DNA from 4 places in the Aurantivibrio infirmus genome. Region 2 is predicted to be linked to each of the others. Evidence: predicted binding sites of a transcription regulator. Region 2 holds the regulator's gene; each other region holds the start of a gene.

Region 1 (3,250 bases), on a different contig from region 2:
CTTTAATTTATGCGGCGAACGTAAACCGCGATAACGTTCTTCTAAATTAACCGCCGCACCAACGCTGTCTTGAACGCCGTAACGACACCAGGTACTGCCGACGCAGGACTTTACGGTACGCAATGCTTTACCGTAGGCATGTCCGGTTTCAAATCCGGCATCCACTAATTTTTTCCAAATTTTTGGCAACTCATGCATTTGCGCACCGAACAAATCGATACGTTGCCCACCGGTCACCTTGGTATAAAGATTGAATTCTTTTGCCACTTCGCCAAGAACAATTAATTTGTCAGGCGTTATTTCCCCACCCGGTACCCGAGGAACCACTGAATAAGTACCGTCTTTTTGCATATTGGCTAGAAAAATATCGTTGGTATCTTGTAGGCCTGCGTGCTCGTCTTTGAGAACGTACTCATTCCAAAATGAAGCTAGAATAGAGCCCACTGCAGGTTTACATATTTCACAGCCACGTCCTTTGCCGTGACTTTCTAATAATTCTGGAAAAGATTTAATCTTTTTAATGCGAACGATATCCGCAAGCTCTTGTCGTGAATGCGGAAAGTGTTCACAGATATCGTTTGAAACCTCGACTCCCAATTTCAGTAATTCGCCGTCAAGTACTTGCTTAACCAAGGCCGTACAACCACCACAACTAGTTGAGGCTAAAGTCTCGGCCTTGATATCACCCATAGTGACGGCGCCATTTTGTACGGCGCAACAAATATCACCTTTAGAGACATCGTTACAGGAACAAATCTGTGCAGTATCAGGAAGAGAATCAACACCCATTGTCGGCGCTGCACCATCAAGGCTTGGTAAAATAAATGCCTCTGGATTTTCGGGCAACTCAATACCGTTTAAGACCAACTGTAATAAATTTCCGTAAGCCTCGGCATCACCCACTAATACGGCACCCAATAAAAGTTTCTTATCTGCAGAAACGATCATGCGCTTATACACTTGACCCACTTCGTCGTGGTAAATGTATGATTGGCATCCTGGCGTTTTTGCATGAGCATCACCAATACTCGCCACATCAACGCCTAACAATTTAAGCTTGGTGCTCATGTCTGCGCCGGTAAACACTTCGTCGCCACCACAAATATGAGAAGCGGCAACTTTCGCCATTTGATAACCCGGTGCTACCAAACCGTATATTCTTCCGCCCCACAAGGCGCACTCACCAACCGCATAAATATTTTCGTCGGAGGTTTGGCAATTGTTGTTAACAACTATCCCACCTCGCTCACCGATCTCAATATCAAAGTCTCTTGCCAATTGATCATCAGGACGAATACCTGCGGAAAACAAAATCATATCGGTTTCTAAAAAAGAACCGTCGGAGAAATTCATCCGATAGCGACATTCTTCACCGGCAACAATTTCTTGGGTATTTTTTTCGGTATGCACTTCAACATCGAGGGCTTCAATTTTTGAACGTAGTAGATGACCGCCGCCCTCATCAAGCTGTACCGCCATCAATCGCGGAGCAAATTCAACGACATGGGTTTTTAATCCGAGATGCTTTAAAGCGTTAGCCGCTTCTAATCCCAACAAACCACCACCAACTACAACGCCAACCTTGCTTTCTTTCGCGGAAGCAGTGATCGCTTCAAGATCCTCAATGGTTCTATAGACCAAACAATGATCTTGATCTTTACCAGGAATGGGAGGAACAAAGGGAAATGAGCCTGTCGCCAATACCAAACGATCATAGGATTCACTACGACCTGATTGTGTGGTGACTACTTTTTTTGCTTTATCAATAGCGACAACCTTATCGTCCAATACAAATTGCACACCATTGTCGTTATAAAAATTCTCATCAGTTAAGGCGAGGTCCGCAGCGCTTGCACCGCTAAAATAACTACTTAACTGTACTCGGTCGTACGCTAGTCTCGGCTCACCAGAAAACACTAATAACTCATAGTCTTCTTTCTTAGGCGATTGAACCAAACTTTCGACAAATTTGTGGCCAACCATGCCGTTGCCCACTACTAAAATTCGTTCTTTACTCATGAACTAAAAACCTCAAATACTAAGCTCTTAAATGTTTTAAGCTGTTGGCGTAAACCGCCGTTTTGACAGCAAGCGTGCAAACCACGACTTAATATCAACCCAACAGACTGCAGACCCACCTTCCAGATCTACTCTCTCTATATTTTCTAAATTAGACTGAAATATTTATAGCTATCCACTTAGCAAGGATGATGCCACAAGCATGCACCAGAATATTCTCTTTTATTTTCAATAAGATACAAGGTTTCACCACGATTTTGGGGCACTTTTGGTGCGCATGCTACATTGCATGACGCACTGTTGTGCGGCTGCTGTGCCTAAGCCTGGTGCAAAAAAACGTATCCGCGCAATTATCCCTATATAAGTGCTTTCGAGCCGACAGTACCTTTTCGCAAGCTTTCATTGGTACAATGGCCGACATCTCGTCACCAGGAACTCTTCAAAGAATCCGCTGACTCAGTATGGCCATGGTGGCCTGTATGCTAAGAACCATGTCCGTATTTTCCTAAAACCAAAGACTAACGGCGCTCATTTCATGCCCCTAATTGATCCTTTCCAACGCGTCGTCGACTATCTGCGTATTTCAGTAACGGATCGCTGTGATTTTCGCTGCGTTTATTGCATGACGGAAGAAATGAGCTTTCTCCCTCGCTCACAATTGCTGACTTTGGAAGAATTAGCAGAAGTCGCAACAGCTTTTGTTGAACTCGGCGCAAAAAAAATTCGCATTACTGGCGGCGAGCCCTTAGTACGTCGCAATGTCATTTCTTTATTTGACCAAATCGGCAAACTCAAAGAGTTGGAAGAATTAACACTCACTACGAATGGTTCGCAATTGGTTTCCAAAGCGCAGGAGTTACGCGACGCCGGTGTTAAGCGAATTAATATCAGCCTAGATAGCCTGCAAGAAGATCGTTTTCGCGCACTTACTCGCGTTGGTGATCTAAAACAAGTACTCGCTGGCATTGAAGCGGCAAAGAGAGCTAGCTTTGAAAAAATAAAATTAAATAGCGTCATTTTGAAAAATAGAAATGCAGATGAAGTTGTTGACCTAGTTCGCTTTGCAGTCGATAACGAACTAGATATTAGCTTTATTGAAGAGATGCCCCTCGGCGCTATTACCGATCACATTCGTGGCGAAGAGTTTTGTAGCAGCCAGGATTTACGTAATTTAATTAGTCAAGAATTTCAAATAGAACAATTAAACGATTCTACCGGCGGCCCTTCTAAA
Region 2 (3,250 bases):
TTTTCTTATTTATCATAGACTTAATACAGCTCAATGCATGTTCAGAGCTGGGCATAAACATTGCTTGTCAAAATTGCCCCTTCCAGGTAGCCTGTCTACACTAAAGATTCAGTGCAAATAACACCGCTTTGTTTGGCTATCTTAATCGAAGGTGAAATATTCCAAGTTTGTCAGGATTTCAAATTGGAATATGTAAGGCCCTCGTCCATTCCTAGCCTCTCAAGCAAAACCCTTAATTAAACTCTTTAGATAACTAAAGTACACGTATCACCCAGAAGTAGAGTTGTTGGATGTCAAACCGAAGAACCAAACCTAGTACATCTCAAGCAAGGAAAGCACGCCTCCACCTGGCAGAATCGAAAAGTCGCCTGCTAATCTTATGAAACAATCGCTGCAACTAAAACTCGGCCATCAGCTCACGATGACCCCCCAACTGCAACAGGCCATTCGGCTGTTACAGTTATCGACTTTAGATCTACAGCAAGAAATTCAAGATGCCCTCGACTCCAATCCAATGCTGGAAATCGAAGAAAATGAGGGTAGCGAGCAAAACGAATCTCGCAACGAAAAAGACCGTAATAATAACGATCAAAATACCACGAATAGCGATGACTTCTCATCGGACAACAATCAACAGCAAGATACTTCGAGTACCGATCTAAACGATGCAAGCTGGGAAGAGAATCTCCCGAATGACTTGCCGGTTGACACCAGTTGGGACGATATTTACCAGCCTTCGAGCTCCACCCCCTCCTCGTCGATGCCGGATAATGATGATTTTGATTTCGACTCTCGCCGTACAGTCACAGAATCGCTTATTGATCACCTCACCTGGCAGCTCAACCTCACTCCCATGTCAGAGCGGGATAATTTTATTGCTCTAGCACTAATCGATGCAATAGAGCCCAGCGGCCTATTATCTACGACCGTTGCCGACATCTATTTGGGGCTACATGACACCCTTGAAGAGCTTGAAGAAGACGAAGTCGTCGCCGTTTTGCACCGCATCCAACAATTTGATCCTCCGGGAGTCGGTGGTCAGAATCTAAGCGAATGCCTCTTAATACAATTAAAACAACTATCACCAGACACAGAACACCTCTCAGCTGCAAAACTGGTGGTACAAGAATACTTAGAATTATTGGGGACTCGTGATTACAAACAGATCATGAGAAAGTCCAAGCTTAAAGAGCATGAACTACGTGATGCAATCCTTCTGATACAAAGTTTAAACCCAAGACCAGGCGACCTAATCAATGCGGGCGAAACTGAATACATTGTGCCCGATGTTTATGTCAGCAAAGAAGATGACCGATGGACAGTACGTCTAAACCCCGAAATTGCACCAAAAATTCGAATCAGTCCGGAATATTCATCGCTTATCAAACGCGCAGACTCCAGTAGTGACAACACCTTTTTACGAGACAACCTGCAAGAAGCACGCTGGTTTTTGAAAAGCCTACAGAGTCGAAACGAAACCTTATTAAAAGTAGCAACCTGTATCGTTGAGAAGCAGCGCGGATTTTTAGATTATGGTGCAGAAGCGATGAAACCCCTGGTACTACACGATGTCGCAGAAACGGTGGGCATGCATGAATCGACGATTTCTCGGGTGACTACGCAAAAGTATATGCATACCCCTCAGGGGATTTTCGAATTAAAATATTTTTTCTCAAGCCATGTGAGCACCGACACAGGCGGTGAATGTTCAAGTACGGCAATCCGCGCTATCATTAAAAAACTGGTTGCGGCGGAGAACCCTAAAAAACCTCTCAGTGACAGCAAAATTGCCGAGCTATTATCTGAACAAGGAATCCAAGTTGCGCGCCGCACCATTGCAAAATACCGTGAATCACTCTCAATCCCCGCATCTAATGAACGAAAAAGGCTTGTCTGATCTTTATCAAAGCAGAATGAAAAATTTTCTGATAGCCTGTGCCAAATGTGTTCTAAAAGCGATCCAAAAAGTGATCAAATTGCCCTTGTTTTTTATCAAAGTATTTTTCAACGGCTGATAGCAGCCTATCATCACCTAGGAGCCACTCTATGCAAATTAACACCAGCGGTCATCACCTAGATCTCACTCCCGCTATAAAGAACTATGTAGACACCAAGTTGCAAAAACTTGAACGACACCACGACCGAATCACCAACGTCAACGTTATCTTGTCCGTTGACAAGCTAGAACAAAAGGCAGAAGCAACCATTCACGCAAGCGGCAAGGAATTTTTTGCTAACGCTAATTCAGAAGACCTTTACGCAGCAATTGATTTGTTATCAGACAAACTGGATCGGCAACTTATTAAACATAAAGAAAAATTAAACAGTCATCGTTAATATTTTTACACTACAATCCCCTGAATCACTAACCACTTTTGAGCGACTTATAGTCGCTCTCAATTTAAATGCCCTACACTTATGCCTGCACCCATGGATATCAAATCTCTTCTTTCGCCGTCACGTACTCTATGTGGCTTATCCGAAGCGAGCAAAAAACGTGTCTTAGAACATGTCGCTAAAGTCATTGCTCAGGATTACCCCGCTCTCAATCCAGATGAACTTTTCCAGCAGTTGATATCAAGAGAGCGCTTAGGTTCAACAGGCATTGGCCAGGGGATCGCTATACCTCATTGCCGTATCTCCAACTGCCCCAACACCATTGCAGCACTAATAAAACTCGACAAACCGGTAGATTTTGGGTCTATTGACGATGCGCCTGTCGATATAGTTTTCGCGCTAGTCGTTCCCGACGAGGCCCACGAACAACACCTCCAAACACTCGCATCTTTGGCTGAAGTTTTTAAAATCAACGAAAATATTGAACACGTACGCAAGGCCAATACCGAACAAGAACTCTATGACACAGCAGTAAGCCTATTCGACAAATAGATAGCGGACTATAAATCAACCAAAGCGCTCAACCACCAAAAGTAAGCCCCCTAAGCAAAAACGAACAAAAAACCCGACTCTACCTTCGGGCTTTATGTTTTTTTCCTGTTACAAGCGACTATACCCACTAATCTCTACACTTCGGATTATTTAACAAGCTATACTTAGGCCAATTTGGGACTCAGCTCGTTTCATCGCTTCTACGTTTCGAACAAACGCCCCAACCACGCAACTCAAATACAGCCGTGAAAAATACAATGAGACTCGTCGTAATAAGTGGCCATTCCGGTTCCGGTAAAAGTACCGCCCTACATGTTCTTGAAGACGCAGGATTTTCTTGTGTCGATAATTTACCCGCTAG
Region 3 (3,250 bases), on a different contig from region 2:
CCCAATTTGGACTGCTTGTTGGCTCGTCGACGGCGATGAGACGACTTTATAGGTTGATTCGGAAAGCCGCAGAATCAAATGTAAATGTTTTTATTGTCGGTGAAAGCGGCGCGGGGAAAGAACTAGTCGCGAATACAATTCATTTAACTAGCCCTTCCTCAAATCAACCTTTTGTCGCGATAAACTGCGGAGCCTTGAGCCCAGAACTGATAGAAAGCGAGTTATTTGGCCATGTAAAAGGTGCTTTTACTGGAGCTAACAAAGATCGCGCTGGAGTTTTTGAACAAGCAGAAGGCGGAACTTTGTTTTTAGATGAAGTCACAGAGATGCCAATTGATCATCAGGTCAAGTTATTACGAGTACTTGAAACAGGTGAATTTAAACCCGTAGGTAGCGACCAAACGAAAATTGCAAACGTTAGAGTCGTATCAGCGACCAATAGAGATCCCTCCGAAGCAATACAAGACGAGTTATTCCGAGAAGACCTGTATTTCCGTTTAGCTCACTTTCCAATTTGTGTCCCACCATTACGGGATCGCGATGGTGATATTGTGGGTTTGGCTAAACACTTTCTCGCCTATCGAAATACTGAAGAGCAATTAGCTAAAACAATAAGTAAAGATACCATCAGTATTATTGAGAACCATGAATGGCCGGGGAACGTCCGTGAATTGAAGCATGCCATTGAAAGAGCTTACATTCTTGCCGATGATGTAATTACCAACGAGCATTTGATTATCGAAGAAGTTGCCACCAACCTTTCGGCCAACCAAGAACTACGTGAGACTTTGCCACATGGAATACCTCTGGAGGAAGTCGAAAAGGGCGTAATTATGAAAACGCTGTCTCATAACGATGGTAATAAATCGGAAACTGCCGACCAACTTGGAATTAGCGTTAAAACGCTTTATAACAAACTTGAAAAGTACGAAAAATCCGATTGAAATATTTTTCACATTTAGCATACGCTCGTTATTGGCAATCAAATCCTATACTGACACTAAAAAAGCACGCTTAGCGTGCTTTTTTAGTGCTATGGCTAAACATCTAATTACTGAATCATTTAGTTTAAAATTTAGCAATTAGAGTTTTCAGCGCCTGCCGATTCTTTTACGTCTTCACAGGCATCTTCCACTGCATTGCCGACATCCGTCGTTACCTCATCAATTTTCTCACCCGCTCTTTCAGCTGGGCCATCTTTCTCACATGCCACGATACCCGCACCCATAAATATAAGCGTTAAAAATATAAGTAAATTTTTCATGCTATTCTCCTAAATTTTTTTATTTATAAGATCTTCTCTAATCAGTTATTAAATCTATTTGCGTTCTTGGTTAACAAGATGTTCACTAGAAAATGAACGTTAGCGGCATCCTATAATGGCGGTTTACCTTTTAGCGCTCTAGCCACCATTGCCACTACAAATAAAATCAAGAAAACTAAAAACAATATTTTCGCAATACCCGCCGCAGTGCCGGCAATACCACCAAATCCCAACACAGCTGCGATTAACGCAATGACTAAAAATGCAATTGCCCAACTCAACATAACAATTCCTCCGGTCCTTATAAAATTTAGCTAAAAGATGAAATTTTAGCGTTGGTATTTCTAAACTTTCATTGGAGATAATGCGATTTGCATGCCAAGTACTAAAAACATCCATCAAAGCTTAGTGCGGTGCGGGCTTAACGGTATTTAGGGGAGAATGAATTTTCGAAAAAATATTGCGAGATTGGGAATATGTTGAAATTTTTTCACAACGGTCGGTACTATTTCCATACCTTTTTAGCCTCAATTTATATCGATTTCTTTAAATCCTCAATTTTTCGTTACAGCCAAATTAAATCTTATCTTCTGTTTTATATTGTTGAATACCGCCTCCTTTAACTATTGGTTCATCGTGTAAATTTTACGTATAACTTGCATTTTCTACTCACTTAACCATTTATATATAGTAAGTGTGGAGAAAACGATAAAAATATAAATTTCATAATTTCCACCGTGCACCCCGGAAGACGTGTTCTTTAGCTTAGTTCGTATATTGTGTACCAACGCTTGGCACAGCGCTTGCTTTGATATATTTAGTAGCAAAATATTATTTATTATATTGCGAAAAGTTTAACTTAGAATTTCTATAAACCAACAGGGAGAAATTATGTCTACTTCAACTAACTCAAAGAAAGCAGAACAGGAACTTGAAGATTCCATTAAATGGTCAGCCAAAGCGGCCGCTGTCGCTCACGAGGCCGTGGATAAGGTTGCACTGAAAGCCGCAGCGTCGGAAAAATCGATTCGTGAGGTAGCAGCAAGCTCTACTGACTCTCTGACAAAGAATAAGGACAAGTTGCAGAAACAAGCTCTTACGTCTTTTTCGAAGGCCAAAACGATGGCAAAGAAGAACCCTTTAGCTGCCGCTGGGATTGCGTTCACTGCCGGTGTATTGATAACTGCAATGTTGCGACGAAAATAGTGAGCCTATTGTATCTAGCCAAAATAGGCTCTATTTAGGCCGATAAGTATTGGTCATAACTGTTCCACATGGCCAATACTTCGTATTTTATATAGGACAATTTTTATGATCGATTCTAAACAACCGTACCCCATCCCCGATCAATTCCTCTACATTGACAAAGCCGAATCTGACGATACCGATCAGGATTTTAGTTTTTTAGATGAGGTAACGAATTTACTCGTAAGATATCAGCAACAGTTAAGCTCAGTATTTAAACTTGCAATGCTTGAATGGAAGCTGTCATTAAGAAGTTTGTATTTTGTTCTTCTATTGACTATCTGTTTCGCTCTCGCTTTGGTGGTGATGTGGATTGGTGTAAATCTTCTTATTGGTTTTACATTGGTCAAGCTAGGACTCCCAATCTTTCTGAGCTTGGCTTTAGTCGTAGTAATGCAGACCTTCTTGTTTTTTGGATTATGGGCCAACATTATGAGTTTAACGAAAAAAGTTGGTTTTAACAGAACGCTCTACGCATTGGAACATGCTTACAACACAACAAAACATTAACACGATTGAAAAAATTAAGAGGCAAAGAGCAATGCTGAATCGATTGTTACTTGGTAAACAAACGGACAAGATTGACGAGTTATCTGCGGACATAGAAAAAAATATGATTGGCATAAAAGCGGGTAAACGACGCATAAAGAACTACTTAGCAGAAAGCTTATGTAGCCCCAAAGGCATTGCCGCGAGCTTTAGCGCCGGCTGCTTGGTAGAGTTTACAAGAAACAACGGAGA
Region 4 (3,250 bases), on a different contig from region 2:
CCAATAACGCCACTTACGTTACCGGAAGCATCGGCTGGAAAACCTTGCAATACTGCATTGGTATTGTTGACAATAAAGCCGTTTGAATCTAAACCCAATGTTCCCGCTCGTGTGTACAGGCGATCGCCGTTATCACTAACGATAAAAAAACCGCCGCCGCCAACCGCTAAATCTAACTGGTTCTCGGTAAAATTTAGATTTCCTTGACCAAATTGCTGTGAAACAGATTGCAGTTGTACACCACTGCCAACTGAATTTGATCCTCCTCCCAACAAGCTAGTGGCATAAACATCACCGAATTCCGCACGAGACTCCTTGAACCCGGCAGTACTCGCATTCGCAATATTATTTCCCGTCACTCGCAAATCACTGTTTGCGGCACGAATTCCACTGAGGGCTGTATTAAATGGCATGATGTTCTCCTGAACTATTACTACAAAAAATTAATTAAATTGTTTTACATCGCTCAAATTTACCGCGCCGATACCGGCAAGGTTGAGTACTATGTTTCCGTTCGCTTCAACAGTAACGCTATTTACGTTTGCACTTACTGCTGTATCTAGCTCTTCTAGTTTTCCATCTTGCGTCGCAGTAATTTCGAAACGATATTTACCCGGCCCAAACGCTGTACTAGAACCCCCAGTACTGGGAATAATTTTTCCATCAACCTCAAGATTCAGGCCATCCCATCGCAAAGCTACATCGCCTGCAGTTTGAAAACCGACAGGGAATTGTTGAAGAAGCTCGCCAGATTCACCGTAAACATTAACGGAAAGATCCGCAGTCGATGCCGGTAATGCAGCGGTAGCGGAAACTAATTGTCCATCTAACAAAAAACCCGTATCGCCAGGAACTGTTACCGCGCTACCCACTAAAGATGAAGCTTGGAGCGCTCGGTTAGAAGTGAAATTATTCGCGAAGCTGTCAAAGTTTTCGTTCAATCGCTCTAAACCTTCAACAGAACTGAACTGAGCCAATTGCGCTATAAATTCTCCATTTTCCTGTGGACTCAATGGGTCTTGGTTGCTTAGCTGGGTGATCATCAATTCCAAAAAAGCGGTTTGCCCAAGTTCATTGTCCTTTGGCAACGTCTCTTGCTTGCGGCGTATGTCTAAGTCACTGATTGCCGAACTTACTGCGCTGACATCGTTCATAATGTAAATTCCAAAAATTATTTAAATCTACGTATTAACTTTATTGATCCGAAAAAATTTACTATTGGCCTAAAGTAAGGGCTTTTTGTAGCATTTCTTTCGCAGAATTCATTACTTCTACATTCATTTGAAAAGAACGTGAAGCAGAAATCATATTTGTCATTTCTTCCACTACATCAACGTTGGGATACATGACATAACCTTCTTCATCCGCGAGAGGATGGTGCGGCTCATAGCGCTTTTGTAAAGGCGCGTCACTCTCAACTATTCCCAACACACTGACGCCAACGCCTGCTTTCCGATCGTTGCTGTCGTCGTCGTTACCGAACTCCATCGCAGTTCTTTGAACTGCTGCGAAAACCGGATGTCGACCGCGATAGACTTCATCGATACTGGATGCTGCAGACTGTGCATTGGCAATATTGCTTGCAGTCGTATTGATGCGAATGTTTTGCGCGGTCATCGCGGAACCTGCAATATCAAATACCGAATTAATGCCCATCGTTATTCTCCACGGATCGCACTGTTAATGCCTTTAAATTTGCTATTTAGAAAAGTAAAACTCGCTTGATAAGCCAGCGTGTTTTCCATAAATTCAGCATGCTCGACATGCTCATCGACCGTATTGCCATCTATAGATGTTTGCATGGGTACACGAAATAATGATTCAAATTCGCCGCCCTCGTTAAAGCCCATTACGTCGCTTAAGGTATGATGGCGATTATTGGTCGTCTGTAAATTTAACTTACCCTCTATCGAGCTATCCTGTTGTGCCGTTCTTAGGGCTTGTCGAAAATCAATATCTCTGGCTTTAAAGTTCGGCGTATCGCTATTCGCGAGATTGTTCGCGATCAGCTCAGCTCTCGCTGTGCGAACATGCAGGGCTTGTTCGTGAATACCCAATGCTTGATTAAAATTTATAGCCACGTTGTTACCTTGAATTCGATTGACTTTATCGAGATTTTGCAAGGCTTGTGCCAAAACAGGATGGTTCGCTATCTCTTTGTTTATTAATGTTTTTTTTATTTTATTTGTAACAGCAGACAACAAACAATTGAACGAAGAGCGAAAGCGGCAATTGCTTGCCGCTATTCCGGCAAAAAATTATCCCGCAACAGACAAAAAGGTCAACGACAGTTCGATCCGTTGAAGAATTATTTATAGGTGGTTATTTATAAGGAGCTATTTAGATAACAATGCTGATAGAGGTTAACAGCAGATTGGAGAGGTGCTCATTTTTTCTGAAAAATCACTCCCGGATTGGTTTGCAACATATTGAAATATTTTTCAGACTCGTTGATTCCTTCAGAGGACCCTAATACAAGACAACCAGAATCCCGCAAGCTGGAACTTATGCGCCGCAAAATTAATTGTTTTAATTGTGGTGTAAAGTAGATCAATACATTTCGACAAAAAATAATGTCAAACTTGCCTAACAATGAAAAGTCATTCAGTAGGTTAAATTGTCTAAACTCTATTCGTGAGCGAAGAGCAGAATCTATTCGCCATCGATTTGCAGACTCTTGTTCAAAAAATCGGTATTTTCTTTTCTCATCCAATCCACGTGTCATTGAAAATTTGTCATAAACGCCGACCTTAGCGTAATCGATCATTTTACTCGACAAATCAGTCGCCAATATCCTTACCGGCATTATTTGCATTTGTTTATTATCTTTTGCCTCACTCATCCACTCACTAGCGATCATGCTAATAGAATAAGGCTCCTGGCCAGAAGAGCAAGCCATAGACCAGATTCGAATTTCTTGATGACTCGATCGACTAGACGCCAATTTCGGCAAAATAATTTTTTTAAGATATTCGTAGGGATACTGATCTCGAAACCAAAACGTTTCATTGGTGGCCATAAGATCAGCGACTTCTTGGCGCAAACTCGTAACTTTCCCTGACGACAGGTGTTTGAGCAGCTGTCCGAAAGTACGAAGTTCGTACTTCAAGAGTAGGGGTTTTAGTTTTGTTTTTACCAGATAATATTTGTTTTCAGCGATACTTATACCGAAATTTTCTTGCAAAAAATCACATACAGCACAAATTTCAATATCGTTGTGCAGTTCCTCCCCGTGAATCTCAGTGTTATT

What was found. The regulator sigma-54, encoded in region 2, starts transcription at its own class of promoters, with help from an activator protein. The targets are predictions, from matches to a motif close to TGGCACANNNNTTGCNNT.
Region 1: a site for sigma-54 is predicted at 2,199-2,216, ahead of nirB (nitrite reductase large subunit NirB). Genes of this name have one in related genera too.
Region 3: a site for sigma-54 is predicted at 1,628-1,645, ahead of ACYUCY_RS05505 (DUF1328 domain-containing protein). Genes of this name have one in related genera too.
Region 4: a site for sigma-54 is predicted at 2,117-2,134, ahead of flgB (flagellar basal body rod protein FlgB). Genes of this name have one in related genera too.

The regions. Positions count from the first base shown of each region.
Region 1 is NZ_BAAFSK010000005.1:252,914-256,163, reverse strand. Features, by position in the region: gene nirB (nitrite reductase large subunit NirB) at 1-2,019, opposite strand, end outside; gene moaA (GTP 3',8-cyclase MoaA) at 2,555-3,250, shown strand, end outside.
Region 2 is NZ_BAAFSK010000007.1:93,899-97,148, reverse strand. Features, by position in the region: gene ACYUCY_RS15690 (RNA polymerase factor sigma-54) at 380-1,897, shown strand; gene hpf (ribosome hibernation-promoting factor, HPF/YfiA family) at 2,047-2,337, shown strand; gene ACYUCY_RS15680 (PTS sugar transporter subunit IIA) at 2,431-2,889, shown strand; gene rapZ (RNase adapter RapZ) at 3,147-3,250, shown strand, end outside.
Region 3 is NZ_BAAFSK010000002.1:399,051-402,300, reverse strand. Features, by position in the region: gene ACYUCY_RS05515 (sigma-54 interaction domain-containing protein) at 1-944, shown strand, start outside; gene ACYUCY_RS05510 (hypothetical protein) at 1,076-1,264, opposite strand; gene ACYUCY_RS05505 (DUF1328 domain-containing protein) at 1,375-1,548, opposite strand; gene ACYUCY_RS05500 (hypothetical protein) at 2,156-2,470, shown strand; gene ACYUCY_RS05495 (hypothetical protein) at 2,576-3,019, shown strand; gene ACYUCY_RS05490 (hypothetical protein) at 3,051-3,250, shown strand, end outside.
Region 4 is NZ_BAAFSK010000004.1:146,206-149,455, forward strand. Features, by position in the region: gene ACYUCY_RS10085 (flagellar hook-basal body complex protein) at 1-413, opposite strand, end outside; gene ACYUCY_RS10090 (flagellar hook assembly protein FlgD) at 444-1,154, opposite strand; gene flgC (flagellar basal body rod protein FlgC) at 1,216-1,656, opposite strand; gene flgB (flagellar basal body rod protein FlgB) at 1,659-2,081, opposite strand; gene ACYUCY_RS10105 (CheR family methyltransferase) at 2,387-3,250, opposite strand, start outside.